DNA from 4 places in the Cellulosimicrobium sp. CpK407 genome. Region 2 is predicted to be linked to each of the others. Evidence: riboswitches for the same ligand, from Rfam matches in the RefSeq annotation. Region 2 holds a riboswitch; each other region holds the start of a gene.
What was found. A riboswitch is a leader RNA that binds a small molecule or an ion and turns the genes downstream of it on or off. The one in region 2 is predicted to bind S-adenosylmethionine.

Region 1 (5,044 bases), on a different contig from region 2:
CGAGCGCACGACCGCCGCGTTCGACCCTGCCTACCTCGAGCGCCTCGTGCGTGCGCACGAGGACAACGGCTGGACGCGCGTCCTCTTCGCGTACGGCTCCTCCGGCCCGGAGCCCGCCGCGCTCGCTGCCTACACCGCCGCTCGCCTGCAGTCGATCGAGCTGCTGCTCGCGCACCGGCCCAACGTGTCCTACCCGACGTACGCCGCCAAGACGTTCGCGACGCTCGACCAGCTCTCCGGCGGGCGGCTCTCCGTGCACTTCATCACCGGCGGCAACGACCACGAGCAGGGCCGCGAGGGCGACACGCTGACCAAGGACGAGCGGTACGCGCGCACCCACGAGTACATCCAGATCGTCAAGCAGGCCTGGTCGAGCGCCGAGCCGTTCGACCACCACGGGCCGTTCTACGACTTCGACGACTTCGTGCTCGACGCCAAGCCGTTCGAGGGCCGCACCCCGACCATCTCGTTCGGCGGGTCGTCGGACGCCGCGTTCCGCGTCGGCGCGGCCGAGGCCGACATCTACGCCGTCTGGGGCGAGCCGCTCGACCGCACGGCCGAGCAGATCGCGCGCGTGCACGCCGAGGCCGCCGCCGCGGGCCGGGCCACCCCGCCGCGCATCCACGCCGCGTTCCGGCCGATCGTCGCGCCGACCGAGGAGCTCGCCTGGGAGAAGGCGCACCGCATCCTCGACCGGATCGAGGCGCGCAAGGCCGCCGCGGGTGGACAGCTCAGCCGTCGGCACCCGATCGACAAGCCCGAGAACGCGGGTTCCCAGCGCCTGCTCGAGATCGCCGCCCAGGGCGAGCGCTTCGACACCGCCCTGTGGACAGCGACCGCGAAGGCGACCGGCGGCGCCGGCAACTCCAACGCGCTCGTCGGCACGCCCGAGCAGGTCGCCGAGGCGCTGCTCGCGTACTACGACCTCGGCGTCCGCGTCATCTCGGCCCGCGGCTACGACCTGCTCGACGACGCGATCGACTTCGGCCGGTACGTCATCCCGATCGTCCGCGAGGAGGTCGCGAAGCGCGACGCCGCGACCGCGGAGGCCGCCGCGGCCTGACGGGCCCGGGACCGAGATCGGCAGAGAAGGACGAGATCGGCAGCCCCGGCCGAGATCGGCGCGTGCAGGTGCCGACCTCGGCCGGCGCTGCCGATCTCGCTGGCGGGCCCGCCCGGCCCGACCACGGACGACGACAGCAAGGAGCAGGACCGTGCGGTTCCAGGTACTCGACATCGTGTTCAACCCGCCCCACCCCGTGACCGGGGAGGCGGTCGCGCCGTCCGACCGGTTGAACCGGGTGGTGGAGACGGCGGTGCTGGCGGAGGAGCTCGGCTTCGACTCGTTCGCGTTGGGGGAGCGGCACGCGGGGGAGGTGCTGTCGTCGGCGCCGACGGTGATCCTCGGTGCGGTCGCGGCGCGGACGTCGCGCATCCTGCTGAGCACGGGCGTCACCGTGCTGTCGCTGCTCGACCCGATCCGGGTCGCCGAGGACCTCGCGACGGTGGACCAGCTCAGCCGCGGGCGGCTGGAGATCGTCATCGGCAAGGGCAACGAGGTGCTCCAGTACCCGCTGCTGGGGCTCGACATCGACAAGCAGTACGAGTACCTCCAGGAGAACTACGAGCTGCTGCGCCTGCTGCTGTCGGAGGAGGACGTGAGCTGGAGCGGGCGGCACCGGCACGCCCTGGAGCACGCGACGACGCTGCCGCGGCCGTTCGCGGGGCCGTTCCGCATCTGGCACGGGTCGGCGACGTCGCGCTTCGCGGTGGACCTCGCGGCCCGGTACGGGGACCCGATCGTCAGCGCCAACGCGTTGCAGCCGCGCGAGAACTACCAGGTGCTCATCGACCGGTACCGCGAGCAGTACGCGGCGCACGGGCACGACCCGGCGTACGGGTTCGTCGGGTCGGGCTCGGGCGGGCTGTTCCTCGCCGACACGACGGAGGAGGCTATCGAGCAGTACCGCCCGATCTACGAGGGCCAGGTCGCGGCGGCGGCGCGTCGGGGCTACGGGCCGGACGCCGTCGGGAAGGCGCCGAGCTTCCGGACGGTCGAGGACGCCGTCGAGCGCGGTCCGGCGCTGGTGGGCTCGCCGGAGCGCGTCGCGGAGAAGATCCTCGACTATCACGCGTCCTACGGGCACGACCTCCAGTCCGTCTCGGTCAACCATCTGATCCCCGCGGCGCAGCAGGAGGACGTGCTGCGCCGGTTCGCGGAGGAGGTCGTGCCCGTCGTGCAGGCCGAGGTGAAGACCGACCTGTGGAGCCCGGCCGACGCCCGCCGCGCGGCGGGGTTCACCGCGGCCTGAGCGATCCCGCCGGACCGGAGGGGAGGGCCCCGTCTCGCCCGGCGAGGCGGGCCCTCGCCGTGCTCGTGGCAGCCCCGCCGACGGGTCACGACGTCGCGGAGCAGGAAACAACCGTCCGCCTGGCGGGACGACCGTCTCGATACTTGACTCAACCGGTCGAGATTGTCTTTCCTGCTCCCAGGTGACGAGCGTCAGCACGCAGGCCCGGCTCGCTGACCAGCAACCCTTCGACGTGACGGGGTGCTCCGGGAACGACCTGACCGCGTGGCTCCCGCCGCGCGGTAAGCACGGCACCCCGGTGGGTTCCCCCGCCGCGCCGGCCCTCGGCCCGGCGCGGACGACCACCGGCGCCGGACGACCGCCGGTCCTCAGCCGGCACACGAGGAGAGCACGACATGATCCCCACACCTCACCGACGCCGGTCCCTGACCGCCGCCGCGGCCGCCGCCGCGACGGGTCTCCTGCTCGCCGCGTGCGGTGGCGGCACCGGCACCTCCGACGACGACGGGTCGCCCAGCCCGTCCGGCGAGCCGGTCGCGGGCGGCGACCTGACCTTCGCGATCACCGTCGACTCGCACTGCATCGACCCGCAGCAGGTCGGCAACAACGACGCCATCGCGGCGGCCCGCCAGACCGTCGCCTCCCTCACCGCGCAGGACCCGGAGACGGGCGAGATCCTGCCGTGGCTCGCGGAGAGCTGGGAGGTGAACGAGGACGCGTCGAGCTACACGTTCCACCTGCGCGACGACGCGACCTACGCCGACGGCACGCCGATCGACGCCGAGTCGGTCAAGACGAACTTCGACGCGATCGTCGCGCTCGGCGCGACGGCGTCGCTCGGGTCGCAGTACCTCGTCGGCTACGAGGGCACGACGGTCACGGACCCGCAGACCCTCACGGTCGACTTCGCGGCGCCGAGCGCCCAGTTCCTCCAGGCGACCTCGACGTTCTCGCTCGGCCTCCTCGCGCCGTCGTCGGCCGACCTGAGCGTCGAGGACCGCTGCGCCGGCAAGTTCGTCGGGTCCGGCCCGTTCTCCGTCAAGTCCTACACGCAGGACCAGGAGATCGTGCTCGAGAAGGTCGCGGGCTACGCGTGGGGCTCGGAGGCCAACGACCACCAGGGCGAGGCCTACCTCGACACGGTGACGTTCAAGGTCATCCCCGAGGCGAGCGTGCGCAGCGGCAGCCTGCAGTCCGGGCAGATCGACGCCACGGCCGCGATCTCGACCGTCGACCTCCCGCAGTTCGACGGGAACGGGTTCTGGCTCGAGTACCGCGCCAACCCGGGCGTCGTGTTCAACCTCTTCCCCAACGAGTCGAGCCCGCTCGCGGGCGACGAGGCCGTGCGGACGGCGATCCTCAAGGGCATCGACCGCGAGCAGATCGCGGACACCGTGCTCAGCGAGCAGGACGAGCCGGCCACGAGCGTGCTCTCGCACTCGACGCCGCTCTACGAGAGCGTCGCGGACGAGCTCGCCTACGACCCCGAGGGCGCGAAGAAGATCCTCGACGACGCGGGCTGGGTCGAGGGCGCCGACGGCGTGCGGGAGAAGGACGGCCAGAAGCTCTCCACGACCGTGACGTTCTGGCAGGTGCCGGAGCCGCTCGAGCTGGTCCAGCAGCAGCTCGCGCAGATCGGCGTGGACCTCCAGCTCCAGCACGTGACCGTCGCCGAGTCGCAGGCGATCAAGGAGAGCGGCGACTTCGACTTCGACTACTACAACCTCACACGCTCCGACCCGGACGTGCTGCGCACGATCTTCTCGGCGAATGCGCGCAACATCAACCAGCGCGACGCGGAGGAGGTCGACGACCTGCTCGACGCGTCGGCCGCGGCGACCGACCCGGCCGAGCGCCAGGAGCTCGTCACGGAGGCGTCGCGCCTGCTCGTGCAGAAGGGGCACGCGATCCCGGTCTACGAGCTCTCGACGACCATCGCGGCCGCCGACACGGTCCACGGCCTGACGTTCGAGGCGTCGTCGCGCCTCGACTTCTACGACGCCTGGGTCACCCAGGGCTGACCCGCCGGGCCCGCCTGCCCGACATCGCGGCGTCGGGCAGGCGGGCATCCCCCACGGAAGGAGGCCGACCATGGGCTGGTACGTCCTGCGTCGCGCCGGGCAGGGCCTGTTCGTGCTCTGGGCGGCGTTCACCATCTCGTTCTTCGTCCTCTACCTGCTGCCCAGCGACCCGGCCGCGCTCATGGCGAGCGGCGGGGGCGAGGCGGACCAGGTGGACCCCGCGCTGCTCGACGCCCTGCGCGCCCAGTACGGCCTCGACCGGCCCGTGCTCGTGCAGTACGCCGACGCGCTGTGGCACGCGCTGCGGCTCGACTTCGGGACGTCGTACGCGTCGGGCGCGCCTGCGACCCAGCTCGTGCTCCAGGCGCTCCCCGAGACGCTCCGGCTCACGGCCGCGGCGCTCGTCCTCGCCGTCGTGGCGGGCGCCGGCATCGCGATCGCGAGCACGTTCCCGCGCGCGGCGTGGCTGCGCCACGCGCTCGCGTCGCTCCCGCCGCTCGGCGTCGCCCTGCCGCCGTTCTGGCTGGGCCTGCTCCTGCTGCAGTGGTTCTCCTTCCAGCTCCCGCTGTTCCCCGCGATCGGCAACGAGGGCGCGATCAGCCTCGTGCTGCCGGCGATCACGCTCGCCGTCCCGGCGAGCGCCGCGCTCGCCCAGGTGCTCGCGCGGAGCCTGCGCGGGACGCTCGGTGAGCCGTACGTCGAGACGGCGCG
Region 2 (5,044 bases):
ACCAGACCTGCGCAGAGCGCGCTCATCGACGCCTGCAGCTCGAGCAGCACTGCCGCGCCGATCGACCGCGGCGCGCCGCGGTCGGCACCGAGACCGTCGAGCGCACCCTGTGCCGCCTGCAAGGACTTGTCGTACAGGCCGGCGCGGCGCAGGAGTGCGACCCGACAGAAGGCGTCCAACGCCCGCGCTTCAGGCGATGCGGTCGTCGGCGCGACGGCCTCGGCAAGAGGCTCGTCGTGCTCGTCGAGCGACTCGATGCGGCCGATCGTGGGTCGTATCGCCGCGCGCAGGATGCGGAGTCGGCCCGGGATGCTCTCCGGACATCGTTCGACGGCGCTGCGCCACAGCTCGTCGAAGCCCGGCCCGGAGCTGACGGCGAGCAGGTCGGGCCAGGTCGCGACCAGCGCGCGGTCCACGACTCCGGGCTCTCTGGAGTCGAGCGCCCGCGAGAGGGCCGCCCACGTGGCCCCCCGGGCGACGTGAGCGTCCACACGCTGCTGGAAGCGGCGCACGTAGCCGGCCGGATCCAGATAGCGCAGGTGCGAGAGCAGGCTCTGCCGCATCCTGGGCTCGTACTCGAGCACGCCCGCGTCAGCGCCCACATGACGGTAGAGGATCCCCCCCTCGACGAGTCGCCGAGCCGTCGAGCGCGCGTCCGGCACCGCCGTCAGGTCGTCGAGCTCGTCCACCTGGAGACGACGCTCGACGCAGGTGTCGAGGAGGAAGGGCATGATCTCCGGAGGCACGAACGACCCCAGAGCTCGCGTCGTCTCTCGACGGACGACGGCGGGGACCGCGTCGTGGAGATCGACTCCTCCCGAACCGCCCGAACCCAGGTCGGCCACCGCGGTGACGATCGACGCCGGGTAGCCGCCAAGTCCGTCGGTGACGAGCCCCGCCACCTCCTCGGTGATCTCGATCCCTCGCACCCGGGCGAAGCGCACCGTGTCCTGCGCGCTCCATGCGAGCGCAGCCATGCCGACCTCGACCATGCCTGTGCCCCGCCGGACGGGCGTGGGACCGACGGTGCTCAGCACGACCGCCCGTGCCCCGAGAGCGACCGCCGCCGCGCAGGCCGCGTCGATGAGGCCTGCATGGCCTGCACGGACGTCGTCGACGACGACGGTCACCGGGCCCAGAGCGCGGAGCAGCGCCCCGAGGCGCCCGGGTCCCGCGCCGTCGAGATCGGTGGACCCCGTGGGCCGGAGCACGTACCGCACCTGGTCGAGAACGCGGTCCGCGAGCTCTCCGGCACCGATGCACCGCCGCGCCGGGTCGCTCGCGGACGCCGAGAGCCAGACGATCACCTGGCCCTCGGCGAGCGCGGCCCGCGACCACCGTGCGACCGACACGGTCTTCCCGAAGCCGCGCGCGGCGCGGACCAGGACGTGACGGGTGGTGCTCGTGAGCGTGTCGTCAAGGAGCGGACGCTCGATCGCCGCAGAGGTCGTCGCCAGACGCGGGAGCAGACCGCGAAGCGCCGCTTCCACCTCGGCCCGTCCCGCGCCGCCCGCCTCTTCCCGACCGGTCAGCACCTGCTGCCACCCGCTGATCGAGGGTGAACCCTGCTCTCGCTGTCGTCCGCCGTCTCTCGCCTCCGCCACCGCTCCATACCTCTGACAGACGTCGGTCGGCCGGAGTCACGACGGGTGATCCGTCATGCGCCCGGCACAAGGACGCAGGGCGACACGGTTACCGCGCGCCCTACGTCTGCCCCGATACAACCTCACGGACCGGCGAAGTCAGGAGGTACGGAGGGTGATCCTGAGGGTGACCACAGGACGGAGCGACGGCCCGACCTCACGGGAACCGGCTCCCGCTCAGCCCTCGCGGAGGCGCACGAGGCGGCGCCCGGCAACGAGCAGGACACCGGCCAGGAGCAGCGCACCGGACGCCGCCGCGACCGGCACCGTCTCAAGCCCCGTCGCCGCCAGCTCTCCCTTCTCCGCGGGCTGCGCCGCACCAGGTATGGCGTCCGTGGTCGGCTCGGCCACGACCATGTCGACGGGCTGCGACGGCACGACAGGCTCCGCCGGATCGCTCGGGTCCGCCGGGTGCGTGGGCTCGGCCGGACCTGTCGGTTCGGCCGGGTCTGTCGGCTCGGCCGGGTCTGTCGGCTCGGCCGGGTCTGACGGCTCGACCGGATCCGACGGCTCAACCGGGTCTGACGGCTCAACCGGGTCCGACGGCACGCTCGAGCAGACGGGATCCTGGCCGCCTTCACCGAAGTGCTCGTCGTAGTGGGCGACCTGGACCCACGTGATGCAGTAGTCGTCCGAGTGGACGAGCGCCGACCACGGGAGGAAGCTCGAGCCGACGAACCGGCCCGACGGCTGGTCGTTGAGCGTCTCGAAGTGGATGCCGACCGACCGCTCGGCGCCCTCGACCGTGTAGCGGACGTTCACGTGGCCACCGTCCGGGAACGCGTCACCCGCGGGGAGATAGAGCCCTTCCGGGGCCACGCGGTAGGGCGTGGGCGAGTCGGACCCGCCAGCGAGCGCGGGTGCCGCGGACAGGCTGAGGATGAGGGCAGCGCCGAGCATTGCCCCCGATGCGATACGCATGGGACAGTGAGGTCCTTCCTTGAGAGGGAGAGATCTGCCCGGTTCGTACTCCGCCAAGAGGGGCCGGGCAGATCGCATGTCAGAGCGGGTCGACCACGCCTTTCGACGGTAGACCTGAACGACCGTTCAGTTGAGCGCTCCTGAGAGCCACGGCGCGCATCGTCGCAGGCGAGAGCATGCTTGGCGGCCCCACCCGTGATACCACTCACAGCATCCTTCACCCGCGGTCACCCCCGGGGTCACCCTGTTGCGATCGCACTCACACCGTGTTCTCGCCGTCCAGGGACGCGGACACCGGCCCACGTCCCCGAACGTCACGGCACCCCCGGGCAACGCCATCCCGTCTCACGTGACGGGCACCCTCGACCGTATGCCGGATGGCCCGTAGGATCGTGGCAACCATCCAGAGCGGTCGAGAGTCCTGGCTCGACGACACCGCAGCAACCCGCCGACGGAAGCCTCCCGAGGACAAAGGTGCTAACGCCAGGGTCGATGGAGTGACGCATGACCTCAGAGGCATCCTTCGCGCACCGTCCGGGCACGTGCCCGACGGCGGTCGCGCCCTTCCGTGTCCCGGCGCCGCGTGCCGTGGCGCGCCCCGGCGAGGCGACGTCGTGAGCGTCGCGGACGCCGTCGGGCAGGCGCACGGCGGGGCGGCACGTCCCACGGTCTCGTTCGAGCTCATGCCCCCGCGGCGCCCGGACGCGGCGCCCAAGTTCTGGGAGACGGCACGCCGTCTCGTCGCGACGCACCCCGACTTCGTGTCCGTGACGTACGGCGCGGCGGGCACCGACCGCGCGACGGCTCGCCAGGTCGTCGGCCGCCTGCTCCAGGGCACGCCCGTGCTGCCGATCGCGCACCTCACGTGCGTCGGGGCGTCGCGCGAGGACGTCGAGGAGGTCATCTCCGACTTCCTCGACGAGGGCGTGCGGAGCTTCCTCGCGCTGCGGGGCGACCCGCCGCGCGACCAGCCTGACTGGCAGCCCGCGCCCGACGGCGTCCGGTCGTCGACCGAGCTCGTCGCGCTCCTGCGCGAGGTCGAGGCGTCGCGGTGCGCGGCCGACCCGGCCGCGGCGCTGCGCGGCGCGGCCCGGCCGCTGACGATCGCCGTCGCGACGTTCTGCGACGGCAACCCCGCCGCCGGCACGACGCGCACGCAGGAGGTGCGCCGCCTGTTCCAGAAGCAGCAGGCCGGCGCGAGCTTCGCGATCACGCAGCTCTTCTACGACGCGTCGTCGTACACCGACTTCGTCGCCGAGGCCCGCGCGGCCGGCGTGACGATCCCCATCCTCGCCGGGCTGTTGCCCACGACGGAGCCTGCACGGCTCCGCCGCGTCGAGGAGCTCACGGGCGTGCGCGCGCCCCAGCACCTGCTGGACGCGCTCGACGCCCTGCCCGACCCGGAGGCGCAGCACGCCTACGGGATCGCGTACTCGGTCGACCTCGCGCAGCGCGTCCTCGACGCGGGCGCGCCCGGTCTGCACGTGTACACGTTCAACAAGCACCGCGCCGCTCTTGACCTGCTCGAGGGTGTCCACCTCGGCGGCGGGTCGCGCGGGACCGGGGGCAGCGCCAGCGCTGCCGCCGCCCCGCTCGTCCCGGACCTGGCCAGCGGGCCGTGGGTCACCGGCACCTCCCTGCCCCCGACGAGCGCCGCCACGCACGGCACGCCCGTCTGACCGGTCCTCCGGACCAGCAAGAGGTTTCGATCATGGCCACTTCCGTACCCTCCCCTACCCAGATTCAGGCCGGATTCCCCGCCGGCACCGTGCTCGGCTACCCCCGCATCGGGCGCCGCCGCGAGCTCAAGAAGGCCGTCGAGGCCTTCTGGGCCGGCAAGACGTCGGCCGACGAGCTCGAGGCCACGGCCCGCGAGCTGCGCCTCGCGACCGTGCGCCGGCTCGTCGAGCTCGGCCTCGGCGCCGACGACGCGTCCGTCCCCGGGTCGTTCTCCTACTACGACCAGGTGCTCGACGTCGCCGCCTCGCTCGGGGCGATCCCGTCGCGGTTCGCGTCGCTCACCGACGACGCGGGCCGCCTTGACCTCGCGGGCTACTTCACCGTGGCGCGCGGCCAGGGCGACGACGCCCCGCTCGAGATGACCAAGTGGTTCGACACGAACTACCACTACCTCGTGCCCGAGATCGGCCCGGACACCGCGATCCGGTTCGTGGACGACCGCATCGTGCGCGAGTTCGTCGAGGCCAAGGAGGCGGGCGTCGTGACGCGACCCGTCGTCGTCGGGCCGGTGACGTTCCTCGCGCTGTCCAAGGCCGCCGACGACGCTGCGTCGTCGGCCGCAGGCTTCCGCCCGCTCGACCGCCTCGACGACGTCGTCGCCGCCTACGCCGACCTGCTGCGCGCGCTCGCCGCCGCGGGCGCACCGTGGGTCCAGCTCGACGAGCCGATCCTCGTCACCGACTCGGTCGACGTGCCGTTCACGGAGCTCGCGGCAGCGGTGGAGTCGGCCTACCGCACCC
Region 3 (5,044 bases), on a different contig from region 2:
ACGACCCGCGTGAACTCCTCGGCGATCGCGTAGCGCTCGTCGTGCGGCGGCAGCTCGATGCCGAAGTTCTCCCCGCCCCACGCGGACGTCACGATGTTCCACCCTGCGCGACCACGGGAGATGTGGTCGAGCGAGGCGATCTGCCGCGCCACGTTGTACGGCGCGGAGAACGACGTCGACACCGAGCCGACCAGCCCGATCCGCTCCGTCCGGGCGGCCAGCGCGCTGAGCAACGTCACGGGCTCGAGCCCGGGCTGCGGGTCGGCGACGTCGGTCGCGACGCCGTCCGCCAGGAAGATCGTGTGGAGCTTCGCCGCCTCGGCCTGCTGCGTGAGGTCGGAGTACAGGGCGAGGTCGACGACCTCGTCCGCTCTGCTCCACGGTTTGCGCCACGCGCGGGCTGCGCCGCCGAGCAGGAGCCCGAGCAGGAGCCCTCCGCCTCGGCTCTCCGTCGTCCGTCCGGTCGTCATGTGTCTCTCCTCGTGTCCGGGTTGGTCGTGCGAGTCTCAGGAGCGTCCGGCGACCGCCGGGGCCGCGAGGACCAGGCGTTCCGCCCGCAGGCGGGGGCGCACCTCGACGATGCCGTCGTGCTCGGTGAGGTCCACGTCGACGTCGTAGACGCGTCGGATGAGCTCGGGGTCGTAGACCTCGTGCGCGGTGCCGTGCCGCAGGATGCGCCCGTCGAGCAGGAAGGCGACCTCGTCGCAGAACCGCGCCGCGTGGTTCAGGTCGTGGATCGAGACCACGACCGCGATCCCGCGGGTGCGAGCCACCTGGTGCGCGAGGTGCAGGGTCTGCAGCTGGTAGCGCAGGTCGAGCGCCGACGTGGGCTCGTCGAGAAGCAGCACCTGCGGCTCCTGCGCGAGCGCTCGTGCGATGAGGACCCGCTGGGCCTGGCCGCCGGAGAGCTCCGTGACGCTCCGGTCGGCGAGCTCGGTCAGCCCGAGGCGCACGATCGCCTCCTCGACGCGCTCCCAGTCGGCTCGCCGCGGACGCGACCCGAAGTGCGGCGTCCGGCCGAGCAGGACCGCCTCGCGCACCGAGAGCGAGAACGAGAGCTCGATGGACTGGGGGACGTACGCGACGACGCGCGCGAGGTCCCGCCGCGACAGCGCCGCCAGATCGGCGCCGTCCCACGTGATCCGCCCGCCCGACGGCCGGACGATCCGGCTGACCGACTTGATGAGCGTCGACTTGCCCGAGCCGTTCGGGCCGAGCAGACCGAGGACGCTGCCCCGGGCGACCGACAGGTCCAGGCCGCTGAGCACCTGTCGTCGCCCGTAGCCGACGTCCAGGCCGGTGATCTGGAGGCTCATCCGAACGACCTCTTCCGCGCGAGGATCAGGTAGAGGAACACGGGAGCACCGACGAGAGCGTCGACGATGCCCACCGGCACGAGGGCCGGCGCGAGGACGATCCGGCCCACGGCGTCGGCCACGACGAGCAGGAGTCCCCCGACGAGCGCCGAGAACGGCAGGAGGAACCGGTGGTCCGCGCCGATCACGAGACGCGCGATGTGCGGCCCGACGAGACCGACGAAGCCGATGATGCCCGTGAAGCTGATCGTCACCGAGGTGATGAGCACGGCGACGAAGATCAGCTCGATCCGCACCCGGCTGACGGGGACACCGAGGCTCCGAGCGGCGTCGTCGCCGGCGAAGGCGATCGCGTTGACCGCGGAGCTGCGCCACTGCACGTACGGGACGGCGACGACCAGCAGGACCGCGAGCGTCACGACCTGGTACCAGACCGCCCCGTTCACCGTTCCCCAGGTCCAGCGCACGATCGCCGCCAGCGTCTCCTCGTTCGCGATGTACTGGAGCCCGGCGGTGAGCGCGGTGAAGAGCTGGGTGAGCGCGATGCCCAGGAGGATCAGGGTCGTGGGCTGCATCTTCTTCGTCGCCGCCAGACCCAGGACGATCGCCGCGCAGCCGAGCCCGGTCACGAGCGCACCGCCGACGAGCGCCGACGTCGTGGAGGCGCCCTGCCCCTGGACGAAGAGGAGCGCGAGCGCGGCGCCGAACGCGGCAGCAGGGGCGATGCCCAGCGTGAAAGGGCTGACGAGCGGGTTGCGCAGGAGACCCTGGAACAGGACGCCGGCGATCGCCAGCGCACCACCGCCGAGCAGGGCGAGGCCCGCACGGGGGACGCGCAGCTCCCACACGGTCGTGAACAGCCGCAGCTCCTGCGCGTCGGACGGCGCGACACCGGTCGCCTTCGCGACGAGGGCGTCGACGACGACCTGCGGGGTGATGCCGCCGGCACCGATCTGGAGGGTGAGGACCGTGACCACGAGGGTCACCGCCACCGCGCCTCCCAGCACGAGCAGCTTTCCCAGCCCGTGGCGACGACGTCCTCGGGCGAGGCCTCGCTCGATCTCCGCGATCTGCTCGATCTCCGCGTCGTCGAGTGCGGGCGCGCTCATCGGTGGTCACCCCACCGGTAGACGTACTCGTCCGCGGTGTGCTCGTAGGGCGTCTGCTGGAAGTCCTCCACCCAGCGACGGAAGAACTCCTCCGTGTCCACGTCCTCGAAGAGCTCGGGGTGCAGCCAGGTGGCGAGCCCCAGGGCGCCGATCTCCTTCGCGAGCGCGCTCGTCCAGAAGTTGTTCGCCACGAAGACGTCGCCGTTGCGCACCGCGGTCAGCTCGGACCAGCCGGGGCGGGCGACGAGCTCGTCGGCGAGAGTCGCGGCGGCGTCCTCGGGGAACGGCTCGTAGCCGGCGACGAGCCCGTCGATGCCGTGCCGCAGGACCAGGTCGGGATCCCGCTCGAGGACGTCGGCGGGGTCGACAGGAGTCGTGTGGACGGTGCCCCCGCGGTTGGGGTCGGAGGCGAAGTCGATGTCCCCGAAGACGTTGGTGCCTCCGGCGATCTCGATGATGTCGTGCCAGCCCGACCCGGGGACGCCCGTGACGTTCGCCTCGCCGTTCTCGAAGTAGACGCTCTTGCGCTGGTCGTCGGGGAGGTGAGCGGTCCGCTCGTCGAGGAGGTCGGCCACCTCGCGGTACAGCCCCGCGAACTCCGCGGCACGCTCCTCGGTGCCGAACACCGTGCCGAGCAGCTCGACGTTCTGCTCGAAGAGCCGCGGCTCCCACGCCGTCACGACGAGGACGGGGATGCCGAACGGCTCGAGCTTCTCGATCGCCTCCTCGTAAGGAGAGTTGCTGAGCGTGATGAAGAGCTCGGGCCCGGCGGCGATGATCTCGTCGTAGTTGAACTCGGCGGCTCGCGAGACGATGGTCTCGGTACCCGGCACGGACTCCCAGTAGGGAGCGTTGCCCGGGGTGTCCTCGACGCCCTCGGCGCTCACACCGACGACGCGGTCACCGGCCCCGACCCCGCGGACGAGCTCGATGTTGTACCAGTTGTAGCCGATGGCGACCGACTGGACCGGGACGGTGAGCTCCACCTCGCGCCCGAGCTCGTCCGTGACGGTGACGGTCTCCCGCTCTCCGCCCGACGCCGTGCTGTCAGGATCCGGTGGTTTCGCGTCCGCGGTCCCCGCGCACGCGGACAACGCGAGCGCGGCGAGCACGAGGCCCGCGGCAGCGAGAGATCGAAGCTTCGACGAAGCCATGGGGAGACGCTCCTTGTTTCTCGGTGCCCGGACGCGGGCGCTCTGAGGCGCACCGGGTCGCCGGGCGGAAGGTCGTACACGCTTGCCGTTCCGGCAGGACGTCTCCGTGCCGGTAGGCCAGGTCATCTCCCGGAGCACCCCGCCGTGACGAGGGGGTTGCTGACCAGCGAGCCGGGGCTTGGCGCTGGTGCTCTTGACCGTGCGAGATGTCTACCGAGGCCCGCCGACGGGTGGGAACGGTCCGCGCAGAAATCTCTCATCCCGAGACAATGTGTCTCAGGGATACGTCGCCGAGAGGGCGCGCGGCAGCGCCGCCCGTACGCGTCGTGCGGCGTGGGCGAGCGTCGGCCGCAGAGGCCTTCGGGCGAGCGCCCGTCAGAAGGGCACGGCGTGCGTGCGAGCCGTGCTCGCGCCGTGGCGGGCGGCGGGCGCCGTGAGCCCCCGCGCGTCGAGGAGCGGGCGGACGCCCTCCGCGAACCAGTACGCCTCCTCGAGGTGCGGGTAACCCGAGAGGACGAGCTCGTCGAACCCGGCCGCGCGGTACTCCTCGACCAGGTCGGCGACCTCTTCGTGGCTGCCGACGAGCGCCGTCCCGGCGCCGCCGCGCACGAGCCCCACGCCTGCCCACAGCCCGGGGTGGATCTCGAGGTCCCGCGCGCGCCGGGTGGCCGCGAGGTCACCGCCGCCGTGGAGCGCGACCATGCGCTGCTGCCCGACCGACCCGGACGAGCCCAGGAGCCGCTGGGCGCCCGCGATCTGCTCGGGCGTGAGGTCGTCGAGGAACCGCTGCGCGACGTCCCACGCGTCGGCCGACCGGTCGCGCGTGATGACGTGCAGGCGCACCCCGAAGCGGATCGTGCGTCCCTGCGCGACGGCGAGCTCGCGCACGCGCTCGATCTTCTCGCGCGCCTGCGCGGGCGGCTCGCCCCACGTGAGGTAGACGTCGGCCTGGGCCGCCGCGACGGGCAGCGCGGCCTCCGACGATCCGCCGAAGAAGATCTCGGGGCGCGGGTCCGGCGGCGCGGACGTCCGGGCGTCGGCGATCCGGTAGTGCGTGCCCTCGTACGAGAGCGGCGCCTCCTCCCACACGCCGCGCACGACCTCGAGGAACTCGCGCGTGCGGTCGTACCGCTCGTCGTGCTCGAGCCAGTCGCCGAACCTGCGCATCTCGTTCTCGTCGCCGCCCGTGACGACGTTGAGGAGCAGCCGTCCACCGGACAGGCGCTGGAAGGTCGCGGCCATCTGCGCCGCGAGCGTCGGCGAGACGAGGCCCGGGCGGAACGCGACGAGGAACTTCAGCCGCTCCGTGCTGCGGATCAGCGCGGACGTGACGAGCCACGCGTCCTCGCACCACGTCCCCGTCGGTGTGAGCACGCCCTCGTAGCCGAGGCGGTCGGCAGCGACCGCGACCTGCTCCAGGTAGTCGAGCGACGGCGCGCGGAACCCGGTCGCCCGGCCGGGCGTG
Region 4 (5,044 bases), on a different contig from region 2:
GGATCGCCGTGCCCACGGCGCGCAGCGTGGACATCGGGCGGACGGGCTTCGTCCCGTCCAGAGCGGTCGTGCCCGACGGCGCGGCGTCGGTCGCGGCGCCCGGCTCGCCCGGAGCCTGGGTCTCGGCGAGCGCGGCGCGCTCGCGGCGGCTGAGGATGCGCGTCCCGATCATGCTCAGCAGGGCGGGCGTGAGGGTGACGGCGATGAGCACGGCGATCGCGACGCAGAGCGCGCCGACGGTCCCCATGAGGCCGAGGAACGGGATGCCGGTGACGTTGAGCGCGAGGAGTGCGATGAGCACCGTGGCGCCGGCGAACACCACGGCGTTGCCCGACGTGCCGTTCGCGAGCGCGATCGACTCCTGGACGTCGTCGCCCTGCTTGAGCTGGCGGCGGTGCCGGTTGACGATGAACAGCGAGTAGTCGATCCCGACCGCGAGCCCGAGCATGAGGCCGAGCACGGGGGTCACCGACGACATCTCGACCACGCCGGAGAGCGACATCGCGGCGAGCGCACCGATGCCGACCCCGATGAGCGCGGTGAGGATCGGGAGCCCGGCGCCGACGAGCGTGCCGAGCATGACGACCAGCACGATCGCCGCGACGACGAGGCCGATCGCCTCGCCCACGCCGAAGACCTGGGGGACGCCCTGCGTGATGTCGGACGAGAAGTCCGTCTGGACACCCTCGACCGGGTCGTCGGTGAAGACCGCGACGAGGTCGTCCTTGGTCTGCTGCTCGATGCTCATGTTCGGCTCGGTGAACGCGACGCTCGCGACGGCGGCGCTCCCGTCCTCGGACACCATGCGGATCTCCGACGCCATCTCGAGCAGCGGCGCGGAGGCCTCGAGCTGGGCGGACTGCTCCTCGAGCGTCGTGCTCTGGTCCTCCAGCGCGGTCATTTGCTTGTCGAGCGCCGCGGCCTGGGCGTCGAGCTCGGCGCGCCCGGCGTCGAGCTCGGCCTGCTGCGCGTCGAGCTGGGGCGCCACCTGGTCGAGCGCGCCCGCGGCCTGGGCCTGCGCGCGTGCCGCGTCGAGCTGGGCCTGGCCCTCGTCGAGCTGGGTCCGCGCGGCGTCGAGCTGCTCCTGGCCCGCGGCGAGCTGCGTGCGACCGTCCTCGAGCTGCGTGCGCCCGGCCTCGATCTGGGTGCGGCCGTCCTCGACCTGCTGACGCTGGTCCGCGAGCTCGGCCTGCGTGGCGAACGGGTCGACGGCCGTCTCGACGCCGTCGACCTCCTCGGCCGCGGCGAGGCGGTCGGAGATCGCCGCCTCCTGCTCGGGCGTGAACGCCGAGCCGTCCTCCGTGGCGAAGACGACGGTGCCGCTCCCGCCCGATGCCTCCGGGAGCGCCGTCTGCAGGCGCTCCGTCACCTCGGCGGTCGGGGTGCCGGGGATGGAGAAGCTGCTCGCGAGCGAGCCGCCGAACGCGACGAACGCCGCGCCGGCCAGCACGAGCACCGCGAGCCACGCGGCGAGGACGGTCCGCGCCCGGCGCGCGCACGCGCGCCCGAGGCGGTAGAGGAGTTCAGCCATGAGGATCCTTCGGGTGGGAGTCCGGTGCGGTCCGGGAGGCGGTCCGGGTGGGGTGGTCGGTGCCGGCGGCCGGGTGGCCGGGCGGGGAGGTGGCAGGCGTCAGGCGGGGCTCGCCCAGCCCGCGCGCACGCGGTCGACGAGGCGGTCGAGGAGGTCGGCCCACACGCGGCGCGAGGCGTCGTCGTCGGTGGCGCCGGTCGCGGCCCACCAGCGGCGCTGGATCACCAGGACGCCGGCCATGAGCGCGCCGACGAGCATCTCGATCTCGAGCGGGTCGACGTCGGGGTGCCGCCGCGTGGTCTCGGCGACCAGGCGCTCGGCGAGGTGGGTGAACGTGCGCACGACCATCGTCGTGACACGCGGGGTGGGCTCGGTCGCGGTGCCGCCGAGGGCGCGCGTGAGGTAGGCCATCGGGCCGACGAGGTCCGTGCCGCGGAGCGCCGCGGTGACGTCGTCGAGCGGGGTCGTGCGGTCGGTCCCGGGATCGGCCGCGCTCGCCCCGAGCGCGTCGACCACGGTGCCCAGCACGTCCTCGCACACCTCGACGACGACGTCGTCCAAGGAGGCGAAGTGGTTGAAGATCGTGCGCCGCGCGACGTCGGCGCGTGCGGCCAGGTCGTCGACCGTGAACCGGGCGCCCCCGTTCTCCTCCATGAGCGACGCGGCGGCATCGACGATCGCGCGGCGGTGCCGCGCGCGCAGCGCGGCGCGGCGATCGGTCGCGGGGCCGGTCGCAGGGTCGGTCGCCAGGTCGGGCGCGGGCACGCCCGACGGCTCGGTCGCGGAGGGGAGGGGCACGTCATGACACTAAGTGCATCGATGCACTCGGTGCAAACAGCGTCGTGGGTGCTCAAAGTTGACCGATCGAGTCCAGTATGTGGGAAGGTCTCCTCGGTGCGTTGACACCCCGCGGTGGCCGCTCGTAAGTTCCCGCGCAACCGAGGTCGACGCACCCCGGTCACAGGACATGGTCATGAGCTCCGACGCCAAGCCCCGGCTCGTCGGACGGCAACCCTCCCGCGCGGTGGGGTGCCCCGGGTGAGGACCAGGTCCCGCGTCGCGCGGACCACGCGCGGCGCGGGGCAACGACGCGGAGCCCGGCGACGGGCACGAAGGAGACGGACGATGGATCGGCGAATGTCGAGCACCGCGGTGAGCACCGCGCACGTGTCGACGTGCCCCTGTCCGTTCGCGGGCGCCCCCGGCGCCCCCGCCCTCGGGGCCACGGGTCCCGCGCGCGTCGCCTGTTGTCGCTGACGACGACCCGTCCCTGACACCCCGCGCCACCCGCGCGCGGTCCGGGTCCCTCCCGGCTTCCCCAGCCCGTCCTGCCGCCGCGCGCGGCCGGACCGCCCTGCCCACCCTCCGGCACCCCGCCGCGCCCTGAGCGCGCCGTCGGCTCAACTGAGAACGGATCCTCGCGATGTCCGACCCCCGCCCCGCCCGCACCCTCCACCTCGGCGTCGACCTCACCGACGCCGGCGCGCACCCCGCCGCCTGGCGGACCGTGGGCTCCCAGGCCCAGCGACTCTTCGACGCCAAGCGCCTCGTCGAGCTCGTGGCCACGGCCCAGCGCGGCCAGCTCGACCTCGTCACGCTCGACGACGCGTTCACGCTCCAGCCGAGCCGCAACGGGTCCGTGCGGGGCCGCCTCGACGCCGCGCTCGTCGCGTCCCGGCTCGCGCCCCGCAGCGCGGGCATCGGCCTCGTCCCGACCGTCACCACCACGCACACCGAGCCGTTCCACGTGTCCAAGGCGATCGCGACGATCGACCACGTGAGCTCCGGGCGCGCGGGGTGGCAGGTCGGGTGGTCCACGACCCCGGCCGAGGCCGCGGCCTTCGGGCGCAAGGGCGCCCAGGACGAGCCCGACGCCGTGGCCGAGGCGGACGAGGCGGTCGAGGTCGTCACGCGCCTCTGGGACTCGTGGGAGGACGACGCCGAGATCCGCGACGTCGCGACGGGCCGGTTCGTGGACCGCGAGAAGCTCCACTACGTCGACCACGAGGGCATCCGGTTCGCCGTCAAGGGGCCGTCGATCACGCCGCGCCCGCCGCAGGGCCAGCCGCCCGTCGTCGTGCGGGCGGACACGCCCGCGTCGCTCGACCTCGCGGCCCGCCGGGCCGACGTCGTCCGGGTCCGCGCGGCGACCCGCGACGAGGCCGTCGCGCTCCGGTCGCAGGTGCGCGACGCGGCCGCGGACGCCGGGCGCGACCCCGACGCGCTGCGGGTCCTCGTCGACGCCTACGTCGTCGTCGGCGACACGCGCGCGAGCGCGCAGGCCCGCCTCGACCTGCTCGAGGACCTCGAGGGCGTCTCGTGGGACACCGACTCGCTCACGCACGTCGGCACGGCGCGCGACCTCGCCGTCACGGTCGAGGAGTGGGTGCACGCCGGTGCCGCCGACGGCTTCCTGCTGCGGCCGTCGTCGCTGAGCACGGACCTCGACGCGATCGTCGACGGCGTGGTGCCGCTGCTCCAGGGCGCGGGCCTGTTCCGCACCGCCTACCCCGGGACGACGCTGCGCGACACGCTCGGCCTCCCGCTCCCCGCCAACCGCTACGCGGCGATCGCCTGACCCCGGACGGACCGACGACATGAGCACGCGCCCCCGCAAGCAGATCCACCTCGGCGCCCACTTCCCGGGCGTCAACAACACCACCGTCTGGAGCGACCCCCGCTCGCGCAGCCAGATCGACTTCGCCTCGTTCGAGCACCTCGCCCGCCGCGCCGAGGACGCCAAGCTCGACTTCTTCTTCCTCGCCGAGGGCCTGCGCCTGCGCGAGCACAAGGGCCGCATCCACGACCTCGACGTCGTGGGTCGCCCCGACACGCTGCCCGTGCTCGCCGCGCTCGCGGCCGTCACGGACCGCCTCGGCCTCGCGGGCACGATCAACACGACCTTCAACGAGCCGTGGGAGCTCGCGAAGCAGTTCGCGACGCTCGACCTGCTCTCCGAGGGTCGTGCGGCATGGAACCTCGTGACGAGCCCCGACGCCTTCACGGGCGCCAACTTCCGCCGCGGCGGGTACCTGCCCTACCCCGAGCGCTACGCCCGGGCGGCCGAGGTCGTCGAGGTCGCGCGCGCCCTGTGGGACTCGTGGGACGACGGCGCCGTGCTGGCCGACCGGATCGCGGGCGAGTTCCTGCGCCCCGGGTCGGTGCGGCCGGTCGCGCACCACGGCACGTACGCGGACGTCGTCGGGCTGTTCGAGACGCCGCGCGGACCGCAGGGGCACCCCGTCCTGTTCCAGGCCGGCGACTCCGCCGACGGGCGCGACTTCGCCGCCGCGACCGCCGACGTCGTGTTCTCCGCGCACTCGACGTTCGACGCCGGGCGCGCGTTCTACGAGGACGTCAAGGGACGGCTCGCGGCCCACGGGCGCGAGCGCGACTCCCTGAAGATCCTGCCCGCGACCGTCGTTGTGCTGGGCGACACGCCCGCCGAGGCCGAGGAGCGCGCTCGCGAGATCCGGCTCCAGCAGGTCTCCGGGCCGACGGCCATCGCGTTCC

Region 1: another riboswitch for S-adenosylmethionine. It lies ahead of ABWU78_RS02385 (ABC transporter substrate-binding protein); the one in region 2 lies ahead of ABWU78_RS08315 (methylenetetrahydrofolate reductase).
Region 3: another riboswitch for S-adenosylmethionine. It lies ahead of ABWU78_RS02340 (ABC transporter substrate-binding protein); the one in region 2 lies ahead of ABWU78_RS08315 (methylenetetrahydrofolate reductase).
Region 4: another riboswitch for S-adenosylmethionine. It lies ahead of ABWU78_RS02450 (LLM class flavin-dependent oxidoreductase); the one in region 2 lies ahead of ABWU78_RS08315 (methylenetetrahydrofolate reductase).

Annotation. Positions count from the first base shown of each region.
Region 1 covers NZ_JBGNYC010000003.1:82,883-87,926, reverse strand. The annotation lists gene ABWU78_RS02395 (LLM class flavin-dependent oxidoreductase) at 1-1,063, shown strand, start outside; gene ABWU78_RS02390 (LLM class flavin-dependent oxidoreductase) at 1,215-2,312, shown strand; SAM riboswitch class IV at 2,493-2,606, shown strand; gene ABWU78_RS02385 (ABC transporter substrate-binding protein) at 2,708-4,333, shown strand; gene ABWU78_RS02380 (ABC transporter permease) at 4,404-5,044, shown strand, end outside.
Region 2 covers NZ_JBGNYC010000013.1:85,767-90,810, reverse strand. The annotation lists gene ABWU78_RS08325 (LuxR C-terminal-related transcriptional regulator) at 1-1,490, opposite strand, end outside; gene ABWU78_RS08320 (hypothetical protein) at 1,821-2,564, opposite strand; SAM riboswitch class I at 2,961-3,063, shown strand; gene ABWU78_RS08315 (methylenetetrahydrofolate reductase) at 3,248-4,243, shown strand; gene metE (5-methyltetrahydropteroyltriglutamate--homocysteine S-methyltransferase) at 4,276-5,044, shown strand, end outside.
Region 3 covers NZ_JBGNYC010000003.1:69,668-74,711, forward strand. The annotation lists gene ABWU78_RS02325 (NtaA/DmoA family FMN-dependent monooxygenase) at 1-470, opposite strand, end outside; gene ABWU78_RS02330 (ABC transporter ATP-binding protein) at 507-1,316, opposite strand; gene ABWU78_RS02335 (FecCD family ABC transporter permease) at 1,313-2,425, opposite strand; gene ABWU78_RS02340 (ABC transporter substrate-binding protein) at 2,422-3,579, opposite strand; SAM riboswitch class IV at 3,653-3,778, opposite strand; gene ABWU78_RS02345 (LLM class flavin-dependent oxidoreductase) at 3,955-5,044, opposite strand, start outside.
Region 4 covers NZ_JBGNYC010000003.1:97,253-102,296, reverse strand. The annotation lists gene ABWU78_RS02460 (MMPL family transporter) at 1-1,531, opposite strand, end outside; gene ABWU78_RS02455 (TetR/AcrR family transcriptional regulator) at 1,631-2,329, opposite strand; SAM riboswitch class IV at 2,501-2,610, shown strand; gene ABWU78_RS02450 (LLM class flavin-dependent oxidoreductase) at 2,955-4,109, shown strand; gene ABWU78_RS02445 (NtaA/DmoA family FMN-dependent monooxygenase) at 4,129-5,044, shown strand, end outside.